DNA from 3 places in the Paenibacillus sp. FSL H8-0175 genome. Region 3 is predicted to be linked to each of the others. Evidence: a T-box and tRNA genes for the amino acid it is inferred to sense, from the RefSeq annotation. Region 3 holds a T-box; the other regions hold tRNA genes.
The links. A T-box is a leader RNA that pairs with one kind of tRNA and senses whether it is charged. The one in region 3 lies ahead of metG (methionine--tRNA ligase), so its partner is inferred to be a tRNA-Met.
Positions count from the first base shown of each region.

Region 1 (3,249 bases), 3.2 Mb from region 3:
TGAAGATGCAGGTTACCCGCGACAAGACGGAAAGACCCCATGGAGCTTTACTGCAGCTTGATATTGAATTTGGGTACGATCTGTACAGGATAGGTGGGAGCCGTAGAAATCGGAGCGCAAGCTTCGGTGGAGGCGCCGTTGGGATACCACCCTGATCGTATCTAGGTTCTAACCTAGTACCCTTACCGGGTACGGGGACCGTGTCAGGCGGGCAGTTTGACTGGGGCGGTCGCCTCCTAAAGAGTAACGGAGGCGTTCCAAGGTTCCCTCAGAATGGTTGGAAATCATTCGCAGAGTGCAAAGGCATAAGGGAGCTTGACTGCGAGACCTACAAGTCGAGCAGGGACGAAAGTCGGACTTAGTGATCCGGTGGTACCGCATGGAAGGGCCATCGCTCAACGGATAAAAGCTACCCTGGGGATAACAGGCTTATCTCCCCCAAGAGTCCACATCGACGGGGAGGTTTGGCACCTCGATGTCGGCTCATCGCATCCTGGGGCTGAAGTAGGTCCCAAGGGTTGGGCTGTTCGCCCATTAAAGCGGTACGCGAGCTGGGTTCAGAACGTCGTGAGACAGTTCGGTCCCTATCTGTCGTGGGCGCAGGAAATTTGAGAGGAGCTGTCCTTAGTACGAGAGGACCGGGATGGACGTACCGCTGGTGCACCAGTTGTTCCGCCAGGAGCATGGCTGGGTAGCTACGTACGGACGGGATAAGCGCTGAAAGCATCTAAGCGTGAAGCCCCCCTCAAGATGAGATTTCCCAATTAGTAAGACCCCTTGAAGACGACGAGGTAGATAGGTTGGAGGTGGAAGTGCAGCAATGCATGGAGCTGACCAATACTAATCGGTCGAGGGCTTATCCTAAAAATACCCCAAAAAGTGAAGAAAAGGCTGCGAAGCTAATTCCGAATACTTTCCGGGGGCCCCGAAGAGATGACGGGCGACGCAAATTCAATTCGGATTCAGTTTTCAGGCGATTAAGCCTGAGCATTTACGCTGTAAATGCCCGTTTGGTGGCGATAGCGGAGGGGTTCCACACGTACCCATCCCGAACACGACCGTTAAGCCCTCCAGCGCCGATGGTACTTGGACCGAAGGGTCCTGGGAGAGTAGGACGCCGCCAAGCGGACAACCACATTACCCGTGGTATTTTTTTTGCCCTTAATATTAATATGTCTTAGAAGGGCCTTTAGCTCAGCTGGTTAGAGCGCACCCCTGATAAGGGTGAGGTCGGTGGTTCGAGTCCACTAAGGCCCACCATATTCCCTGATAGCTCAGTTGGTAGAGCACTCGACTGTTAATCGAGTTGTCACAGGTTCGAGTCCTGTTCGGGGAGCCATTTATGGAGAGGTGTCCGAGTTTGGCCGAAGGAGCACGATTGGAAATCGTGTAGGCGCCACAAGCGTCTCGAGGGTTCGAATCCCTCTCTCTCCGCCATAAAATTATTAGCATGGCCCGTTGGTCAAGGGGTTAAGACACCTCCCTTTCACGGAGGTAACATGGGTTCGAATCCCATACGGGTCATATCATGGAGGCTTAGCTCAGCTGGGAGAGCATCTGCCTTACAAGCAGAGGGTCGGGGGTTCGATCCCCTCAGCCTCCACCATTTTTTTTCACTGACGCGGGGTGGAGCAGCCCGGTAGCTCGTCGGGCTCATAACCCGAAGGTCGCAGGTTCAAGTCCTGCCCCCGCAACCAATTTACTCTTATACATTATGTTTAGGGATAAGCTGGTATGGTGAAAATGAATAGTATATACTAATTAATGACGCGGGGTGGAGCAGCCCGGTAGCTCGTCGGGCTCATAACCCGAAGGCCGCAGGTTCAAATCCTGCCCCCGCAACCAATTTACACTTATGCATTATGTCTATGGAACCGTGGTGTAGTTGGCCTAACATGCCTGCCTGTCACGCAGGAGATCGCGGGTTCGAATCCCGTCGGTTCCGCCATTTAGTTAATTATTATTGGGGATTAGCCAAGCGGTAAGGCAACGGACTTTGACTCCGTCATGCATAGGTTCAAATCCTATATCCCCAGCCATTTATGAGAGCCATTAGCTCAGTTGGTAGAGCACCTGACTTTTAATCAGGGTGTCGAAGGTTCGAGTCCTTCATGGCTCACCATTTTCTTTAAAGTGTGCGCGTGTGGCGGAATTGGCAGACGCACCAGACTTAGGATCTGGCGTTTCACGACGTGGGGGTTCGAGTCCCTTCACGCGCACCATGTTTTTGCGGACGTGGCTCAGCGGTAGAGCATCGCCTTGCCAAGGCGAGGGTCGCGGGTTCGATTCCCGTCGTCCGCTCCATATAGATTTTGCGCCCTTAGCTCAGCTGGATAGAGCGTTTGACTACGAATCAAAAGGCCGGGAGTTCGAATCTCTCAGGGCGCGCCATTTTTATTACTAAGCAGTTATAGTATTGTTAACGGGATGTAGCTCAGCTTGGTAGAGCACCTGGTTTGGGACCAGGGGGTCGCATGTTCAAATCGTGTCATCCCGATTTTATACCTTTGCGGGTGTAGTTCAATGGTAGAACTTCAGCCTTCCAAGCTGATAGCGTGGGTTCGATTCCCATCACCCGCTTATAAAGAGAAACACCTGCCGGTATTAGGCGGGTGTTTTTTTGTATAGTTAAGCACGTATGGATACAATAGGAACTAGAGATTTTATTTGAGGAGGGGCCAATGTTTGAATTTGAAGCAAGGTTAGTCAGACCAGATACGAATGGGAGTTGGACATATCTTACGGTTCCTTTTGACGCTGAACAAATATATGAAACTAAATCAAGGATACAAGTTAAAGGAAGCCTGAATGACATTCCCTATAAAGGAACACTCATGCCGCATGGTAATGGGAAACATTTTATGGTCGTGAAAAAAGAACTGCGAGACTTAGCCCATGCTCAACCTGGAGATATAGTACGGGTGACAATGGAACAAGATCATCAATTGCGAGAGATAGAAGCTCCAGAAGATTTTCTGGACGCACTAAGCAGCAATGAGCAGGCAGAGGTGTATTATAACAGCTTGGCTTATTCCTATCGGAAGGAATATGTGAGCTGGATCGAAGGGGCGAAAAGACCGGAAACCAGAGCAGCAAGGATCCAGAAGTCAGTTAATAAGCTGGAAGAAGGTTTGAGGCTTAAATAATAGAACAGCGTCCTCCTCCTTAATATCTGGAAAGGGACGCTGCTGTAGCGGGTATATAAGGGATCGTCCTTATATAAGAACGCCTACTTCACCATTATTCACG
Region 1 covers NZ_CP150299.1:1,001,780-1,005,028, forward strand. The annotation lists rRNA gene MHH46_RS04285 (23S ribosomal RNA) at 1-864, shown strand, start outside; rRNA gene rrf (5S ribosomal RNA) at 1,010-1,126, shown strand; tRNA gene MHH46_RS04295 (tRNA-Ile) at 1,184-1,260, shown strand; tRNA gene MHH46_RS04300 (tRNA-Asn) at 1,264-1,339, shown strand; tRNA gene MHH46_RS04305 (tRNA-Ser) at 1,345-1,437, shown strand; tRNA gene MHH46_RS04310 (tRNA-Glu) at 1,453-1,524, shown strand; tRNA gene MHH46_RS04315 (tRNA-Val) at 1,531-1,606, shown strand; tRNA gene MHH46_RS04320 (tRNA-Met) at 1,621-1,697, shown strand; tRNA gene MHH46_RS04325 (tRNA-Met) at 1,769-1,845, shown strand; tRNA gene MHH46_RS04330 (tRNA-Asp) at 1,871-1,948, shown strand; tRNA gene MHH46_RS04335 (tRNA-Gln) at 1,965-2,039, shown strand; tRNA gene MHH46_RS04340 (tRNA-Lys) at 2,047-2,122, shown strand; tRNA gene MHH46_RS04345 (tRNA-Leu) at 2,138-2,222, shown strand; tRNA gene MHH46_RS04350 (tRNA-Gly) at 2,230-2,304, shown strand; tRNA gene MHH46_RS04355 (tRNA-Arg) at 2,315-2,391, shown strand; tRNA gene MHH46_RS04360 (tRNA-Pro) at 2,424-2,497, shown strand; tRNA gene MHH46_RS04365 (tRNA-Gly) at 2,510-2,580, shown strand; gene MHH46_RS04370 (YdeI/OmpD-associated family protein) at 2,682-3,146, shown strand; gene MHH46_RS04375 (GreA/GreB family elongation factor) at 3,216-3,249, opposite strand, start outside.
Region 1: it has a tRNA-Met gene. The T-box ahead of metG (methionine--tRNA ligase) is inferred to sense a tRNA for this amino acid. The anticodon was not compared.

Region 2 (3,249 bases), 2.0 Mb from region 3:
TCACACTGCCAAGAAAAGCCTCTAGCCAGGAGAAGGTGCCCGTACCGCAAACCGACACAGGTAGGCGAGAAGAGAATTCTAAGGCGCGCGGAAGAACTCTCGTTAAGGAACTCGGCAAAATGACCCCGTAACTTCGGGAGAAGGGGTGCCCCGGTAGTGTGAATAGCACGAGGGGGCCGCAGTGAAAAGGCCCAAGCGACTGTTTAGCAAAAACACAGGTCTGTGCGAAGCCGCAAGGCGAAGTATACGGGCTGACGCCTGCCCGGTGCTGGAAGGTTAAGGGGAGTGGTTAGGGGTAACCCGAAGCTATGAACCGAAGCCCCAGTAAACGGCGGCCGTAACTATAACGGTCCTAAGGTAGCGAAATTCCTTGTCAGGTAAATTCTGACCCGCACGAATGGCGTAACGACTTGGGCGCTGTCTCAACGAGAGATCCGGTGAAATTTTAATACCTGTGAAGATGCAGGTTACCCGCGACAAGACGGAAAGACCCCATGGAGCTTTACTGCAGCTTGATATTGAATTTGGGTACGATCTGTACAGGATAGGTGGGAGCCGTAGAAATCGGAGCGCAAGCTTCGGTGGAGGCGCCGTTGGGATACCACCCTGATCGTATCTAGGTTCTAACCTAGTACCCTTATCGGGTACGGGGACCGTGTCAGGCGGGCAGTTTGACTGGGGCGGTCGCCTCCTAAAGAGTAACGGAGGCGTTCCAAGGTTCCCTCAGAATGGTTGGAAATCATTCGCAGAGTGCAAAGGCATAAGGGAGCTTGACTGCGAGACCTACAAGTCGAGCAGGGACGAAAGTCGGACTTAGTGATCCGGTGGTACCGCATGGAAGGGCCATCGCTCAACGGATAAAAGCTACCCTGGGGATAACAGGCTTATCTCCCCCAAGAGTCCACATCGACGGGGAGGTTTGGCACCTCGATGTCGGCTCATCGCATCCTGGGGCTGAAGTAGGTCCCAAGGGTTGGGCTGTTCGCCCATTAAAGCGGTACGCGAGCTGGGTTCAGAACGTCGTGAGACAGTTCGGTCCCTATCTGTCGTGGGCGCAGGAAATTTGAGAGGAGCTGTCCTTAGTACGAGAGGACCGGGATGGACGTACCGCTGGTGCACCAGTTGTTCCGCCAGGAGCATGGCTGGGTAGCTACGTACGGACGGGATAAGCGCTGAAAGCATCTAAGCGTGAAGCCCCCCTCAAGATGAGATTTCCCAATTAGTAAGACCCCTTGAAGACGACGAGGTAGATAGGTTGGAGGTGGAAGTGCAGCAATGCATGGAGCTGACCAATACTAATCGGTCGAGGGCTTATCCTATACTTAGAATGCAAATTCGTTTCGGATTCAGTTTTCAGGCATCAAGCCTGGTATGAATATTCCCTGATAGCTCAGTTGGTAGAGCACTCGACTGTTAATCGAGTTGTCACAGGTTCGAGTCCTGTTCGGGGAGCCATATGGAGAGGTGTCCGAGTTTGGCCGAAGGAGCACGATTGGAAATCGTGTAGGCGCCACAAGCGTCTCGAGGGTTCGAATCCCTCTCTCTCCGCCACAAATTTTTAATTAGTATGGCCCGTTGGTCAAGGGGTTAAGACACCTCCCTTTCACGGAGGTAACATGGGTTCGAATCCCATACGGGTCACCAAATTTTCACTTGATTTATCCTAGTGGACTTTGGTACAATAACAATTGTTGTTTATGGAGGCTTAGCTCAGCTGGGAGAGCATCTGCCTTACAAGCAGAGGGTCGGGGGTTCGATCCCCTCAGCCTCCACCATAACATTTTCTTACTGACGCGGGGTGGAGCAGCCCGGTAGCTCGTCGGGCTCATAACCCGAAGGCCGCAGGTTCAAATCCTGCCCCCGCAACCAATTAACTTAAGCAATTATATCTTTTGGAACCGTGGTGTAGTTGGCCTAACATGCCTGCCTGTCACGCAGGAGATCGCGGGTTCGAATCCCGTCGGTTCCGCCATTTTCATCATGGCTCGGTAGCTCAGTCGGTAGAGCAGAGGACTGAAAATCCTCGTGTCGGCGGTTCGATTCCGTCCCGAGCCACCATTTATCATCACAAAAGAATGAGTGCCATGCCGGTGTAGCTCAATTGGTAGAGCAACTGACTTGTAATCAGTAGGTTGGGGGTTCAAGTCCTCTCGCCGGCACCATCCTTGGAGGATTAGCGAAGTGGCCAAACGCATCAGACTGTAAATCTGCTCACGTGAGTGTTCGGTGGTTCGAATCCATCATCCTCCACCAGTTTTTAGGGGCATAGTTTAAAGGTAGAACAACGGTCTCCAAAACCGTTGGTGTGGGTTCAATTCCTGCTGCCCCTGCCAAGTTCTTTCTAAAGTTTAATATGGCGGCCGTGGCGAAGGGGTTAACGCACCGGATTGTGGTTCCGGCATTCGTGGGTTCGAGACCCATCGGCCGCCCCATTTACTTTAAAATGAATAATGGCAACAATATCAACTTAATATGGCGACTGTGGCGAAGGGGTTAACGCACCGGATTGTGGTTCCGGCATTCGTGGGTTCGAGACCCATCAGTCGCCCCATTTTATTTTAAAATGTTATTGGGGATTAGCCAAGCGGTAAGGCAACGGACTTTGACTCCGTCACTCATAGGTTCGAATCCTATATCCCCAGCCATTTTATGCGGACGTGGCTCAGCGGTAGAGCATCGCCTTGCCAAGGCGAGGGTCGCGGGTTCGATTCCCGTCGTCCGCTCCAAGTTTTCATGGCGCCATAGCCAAGTGGTAAGGCAAAGCTCTGCAAAAGCTTTATCCCCAGTTCAAATCTGGGTGGCGCCTCCATTTAGTTCATATGTGCCGGCGTGGCGGAATGGCAGACGCGCTCGACTCAAAATCGAGTGGGAAACCGTGGAGGTTCGAGTCCTCTCGCCGGTATCTTAAAAAGGTTTGTAAGAATGCTTTTATAAGCAATCTTACAAACCTTTTTTCTTTATGTCCTTGGGTTTACAGCAGTAAGCCGTTGAATAGAGAGTTTCTCTATTTCAACGGCTTTTTTTAATCTGATTAGTGATTAACCTGATTGATTATTAATGCGGAATGCTCGCGGGGTAAGACCTATTTCTCGTTTGAACATATTGCAGAATTGGGCATCGTTCACAAAACCTGCAGCAGCAGATACTTCAGAGATTTGCATCTGAGTATGACGTAATAGAGATTTTGCATAATCCAGGCGTTTTAACAGCAAATACCGCAGGGGTGAAGACCCGAAACGTTCTTTAAAT
Region 2 covers NZ_CP150299.1:6,214,064-6,217,312, reverse strand. The annotation lists rRNA gene MHH46_RS27545 (23S ribosomal RNA) at 1-1,319, shown strand, start outside; tRNA gene MHH46_RS27540 (tRNA-Asn) at 1,380-1,455, shown strand; tRNA gene MHH46_RS27535 (tRNA-Ser) at 1,459-1,551, shown strand; tRNA gene MHH46_RS27530 (tRNA-Glu) at 1,570-1,644, shown strand; tRNA gene MHH46_RS27525 (tRNA-Val) at 1,700-1,775, shown strand; tRNA gene MHH46_RS27520 (tRNA-Met) at 1,793-1,869, shown strand; tRNA gene MHH46_RS27515 (tRNA-Asp) at 1,895-1,972, shown strand; tRNA gene MHH46_RS27510 (tRNA-Phe) at 1,983-2,058, shown strand; tRNA gene MHH46_RS27505 (tRNA-Thr) at 2,087-2,162, shown strand; tRNA gene MHH46_RS27500 (tRNA-Tyr) at 2,168-2,253, shown strand; tRNA gene MHH46_RS27495 (tRNA-Trp) at 2,260-2,333, shown strand; tRNA gene MHH46_RS27490 (tRNA-His) at 2,357-2,432, shown strand; tRNA gene MHH46_RS27485 (tRNA-His) at 2,476-2,551, shown strand; tRNA gene MHH46_RS27480 (tRNA-Gln) at 2,571-2,645, shown strand; tRNA gene MHH46_RS27475 (tRNA-Gly) at 2,652-2,726, shown strand; tRNA gene MHH46_RS27470 (tRNA-Cys) at 2,736-2,809, shown strand; tRNA gene MHH46_RS27465 (tRNA-Leu) at 2,824-2,902, shown strand; gene MHH46_RS27460 (AraC family transcriptional regulator) at 3,039-3,249, opposite strand, start outside.
Region 2: it has a tRNA-Met gene. The T-box ahead of metG (methionine--tRNA ligase) is inferred to sense a tRNA for this amino acid. The anticodon was not compared.

Region 3 (3,249 bases):
GGATAAGCCGCTTATTATCTACCGCCGTTTTGAGCAGCTTATCCGGGAAACATGTCTTGAGAACGGCTTTGATCCGCTGATTTTCTGTATGAATGATGATGCTAGAACAACACTGCTCTGGGCAAACGCTGGTCTTGGCATTGGAATCATCCCCAAATCCGCTTTCGAATTAACGAGTAACCGTAATTTGGTATATAAAGAAATCAGTAGTGAATCACTACGCACGCGGGTCGCCGCCGTCTGGATTAAGGATAAATACTTATCATCATTGGCTTCCAAGTTTATTGAAAGCTTCAGGAATGGATAAATACCAGCTCTATTTATTCACTTGCTGTTGATCTAGCCTATCCTCTTCTTCTTTAATACGGCTAATATCAATTCGTTCAAACAATAATTGTAAATCAGTAACCTGTTGGTAAGGGGGCACCGAGCAAGGCTGCCAATTCGGTAGTTCTAACGACAGGAACCCCCTGATCTTGTCACAAGAGAACGGCAGAAACGGATGCAACAAATTCGCTAAGTTCGCAATAATCTGCACACATGTGTATATTGCAGAATCACAAGAAACCTGATCCTCTTTTATCTGTATCCATGGTTTTTGCAGATCGAAATACTGGTTTGCCTTGCGCACATAAGAAAAAATAAACTCCAGCGCATCTTTTAGATTCCCAGCCTCAATAAGCCGTCCTGATTCCAGATACAAGAGGTCGATATTGTCCTTCCACCCCTTATCTAATTGCCCATTTGGCACTTTCCCTTCATAAAACTTATCTACAAAAGCCAATGAACGGTTCACAAAGTTACCAAATGCTCCAAGCAGCTCTCCATTATGGCTATAAATAAACTCTCTCCAGGAAAAATCCGTGTCCCGCTTCTCAGGTCCATTGGCAATTAAGAAATAACGAATAGAATCTGGCTGATACCGCTCTAAAATATCAGGTACCCAGACCGCCCAATTTCGGCTAGTGGAGAATTTCTGCCCTTCAAGGGTTAAATATTCGCTAGATATAATCCTGTCCGGTAAATGCAGACCTCCTGCTCCTAATAACACAGCCGGCCATATTAAAGTGTGAAAAGGAATATTGTCTTTACCATGCACATAATAAGCGGTAATCGCCCCTTTTTCCTCTAACCAAAAATCCTCCCAGCTTCCTCCGGACTGTGCAGCCCACTGCTTACTGGCTGATAAATAACCACTTACCGCCTCAATCCAAACATAAATTTTTTTATCTTCAAATCCAGCCACAGGAACATCTACACCCCAAGACAAGTCTCTTGTTACCGCGCGGTCCTGCAGCTCTTCTTGTAAATAACGTTTGGTCAGTTTTATAGCGTTTTCTCTCCAAAATTGTGCTTCCTCTACATATTCCGTTAATTCAGACTGAAAATTAGATAAGCTAAGATAATAATGTTCTGTCGGCCTTTCTGTTGGTGTATTCCCACATAATTTGCAGACTCTGTCTAACAAATCGGCAGGATCTAGAATCGTAGAACAATAATCACATTGATCCCCTCGCGCCCGCTCACCACATACCGGACAAGTCCCTTCCACATATCTGTCTGGCAAAAAGCGCTGATCCACCTCGCAGTAACATTGCGCAATGGTTTTTTTATATAAATGACCATTCTCTAGCAGCTTTGTAAACAACGCTTGCACAACCTTATGATGCTGCTGTTGATCCGTTCGAGTATATAGATCATAACTAAATCCCAGCTGTTCAAAACACTTCAGAAACTCTTCATGATATCTGCTTGCAAAAGCTCCCGGCGTAATCCCTTCATTCGCAGCCTGAACTGCTACGGGTGTGCCATGGCAATCACTGCCTGATACATATAATACGTTATCCCCTTTGGAGCGAAAATATCGTGCCAGCACATCCCCAGGCAACACACTTGATAATCTCCCCAGATGTAAAGATCCATTCGCATACGGCCAAGCGCCACCTATAAACACATTACTCATTAACCTTCTCCTCCTTTTTTAGACAACAAAAAACTCCCATCCACAAAGGACGAGAGTTCTACTCACGTGTTACCACCTAATTTTATAAATGCCTCATGACATTTACCTCTTCAGGTACGACGTTAATTAACGTTTATACCCTAGCACTGTAACGGATGCAGGTTCCGGCGCAGCCTACAACCCATAAGGTTTCGATGCGCAGCTCTGAGACCATATTCCCAAGGGTTTTCTTTACTCCTTTTCAGCGACCGGAGCTCTCTGTTGAAAGAATTGCCGTGGTACTCTTTCTCTTCTTTGCTTTTACATATTCAAGTTAGAGAAAATAATACTCAATTTGTTGTTTATTGTCAATGTGAAACATCAAGCTCTCTGTAACTTTTCCAGTTAATCTCCGTCTTTTATATAAATACGTTACAAGGAGGTCCCTCAGTGAAAAAAGTAAATTTGCTAACACTCTCTGTTCTTTTACTAGCAGGAGTATGGGGTTGTTCCGATCATAAAGTTAATTCTGTTCCCAAAAGTGAACCCTATACTTCCAAAGAAGCCATCAGTAGAGGGGATATTGTTTCTTTTGAAAAAGTGTACAACCTCGATAAATTCGAGAAATTTATAACTAATCTCTCCAGCAAAAAAGCAGACAATATACGCGTTACAAGTTACACAGATGAAGGCGATCCCATATTTAAGGATTTAAAATTTGACGGTAACGTGATTAATTACAGCTATGATACTTCTAATGATGCATTCGGTGGAAGCAACACAGGAGTCAGAACCGATACCTGCTCCGAAGTGACTAGTAAAAAAAGCACACAAGGTGAAATTATCTATTCGATCAGCGGTTGCACAAATAATGCCTCTGAAATTGATTACTACCTTTTTCGCACAACAAAATGAAATACTGAAATAAAAAAGACCACCCAATCATAATACAATTGGATGGTCTCTGTACTTCATATTATTTCATGATTTTGCAAATATCATTGGTGAATTGAACAGGATCACTAACCTGTAGACCTTCGATCAACAGGGCTTGGTTGTACAGCAGGTTCGTGTATAAACCGAGCTTTTCTTTGTCGTTCTCTGCTGCCGCCTTCAAGGACTGGAACACTTCGTGATGGATGTTGATTTCGAGTACCTTATCCGCTTGCACCTCTTGACCATTCGGCATCGATTTCAGGATTTTTTCCATCTCGATTGTCAGTTCACCTTCAGCAGAGAGACATACCGGATGAGTCTTTAAACGTTTGGAAGCTTTGACATTTTTCACTTTGCCGGACAGGATGTCC
Region 3 covers NZ_CP150299.1:4,235,230-4,238,478, forward strand. The annotation lists gene MHH46_RS18765 (LysR family transcriptional regulator) at 1-307, shown strand, start outside; gene metG (methionine--tRNA ligase) at 317-1,963, opposite strand; T-box leader at 2,006-2,267, opposite strand; gene MHH46_RS18775 (DUF4362 domain-containing protein) at 2,393-2,857, shown strand; gene htpG (molecular chaperone HtpG) at 2,919-3,249, opposite strand, start outside.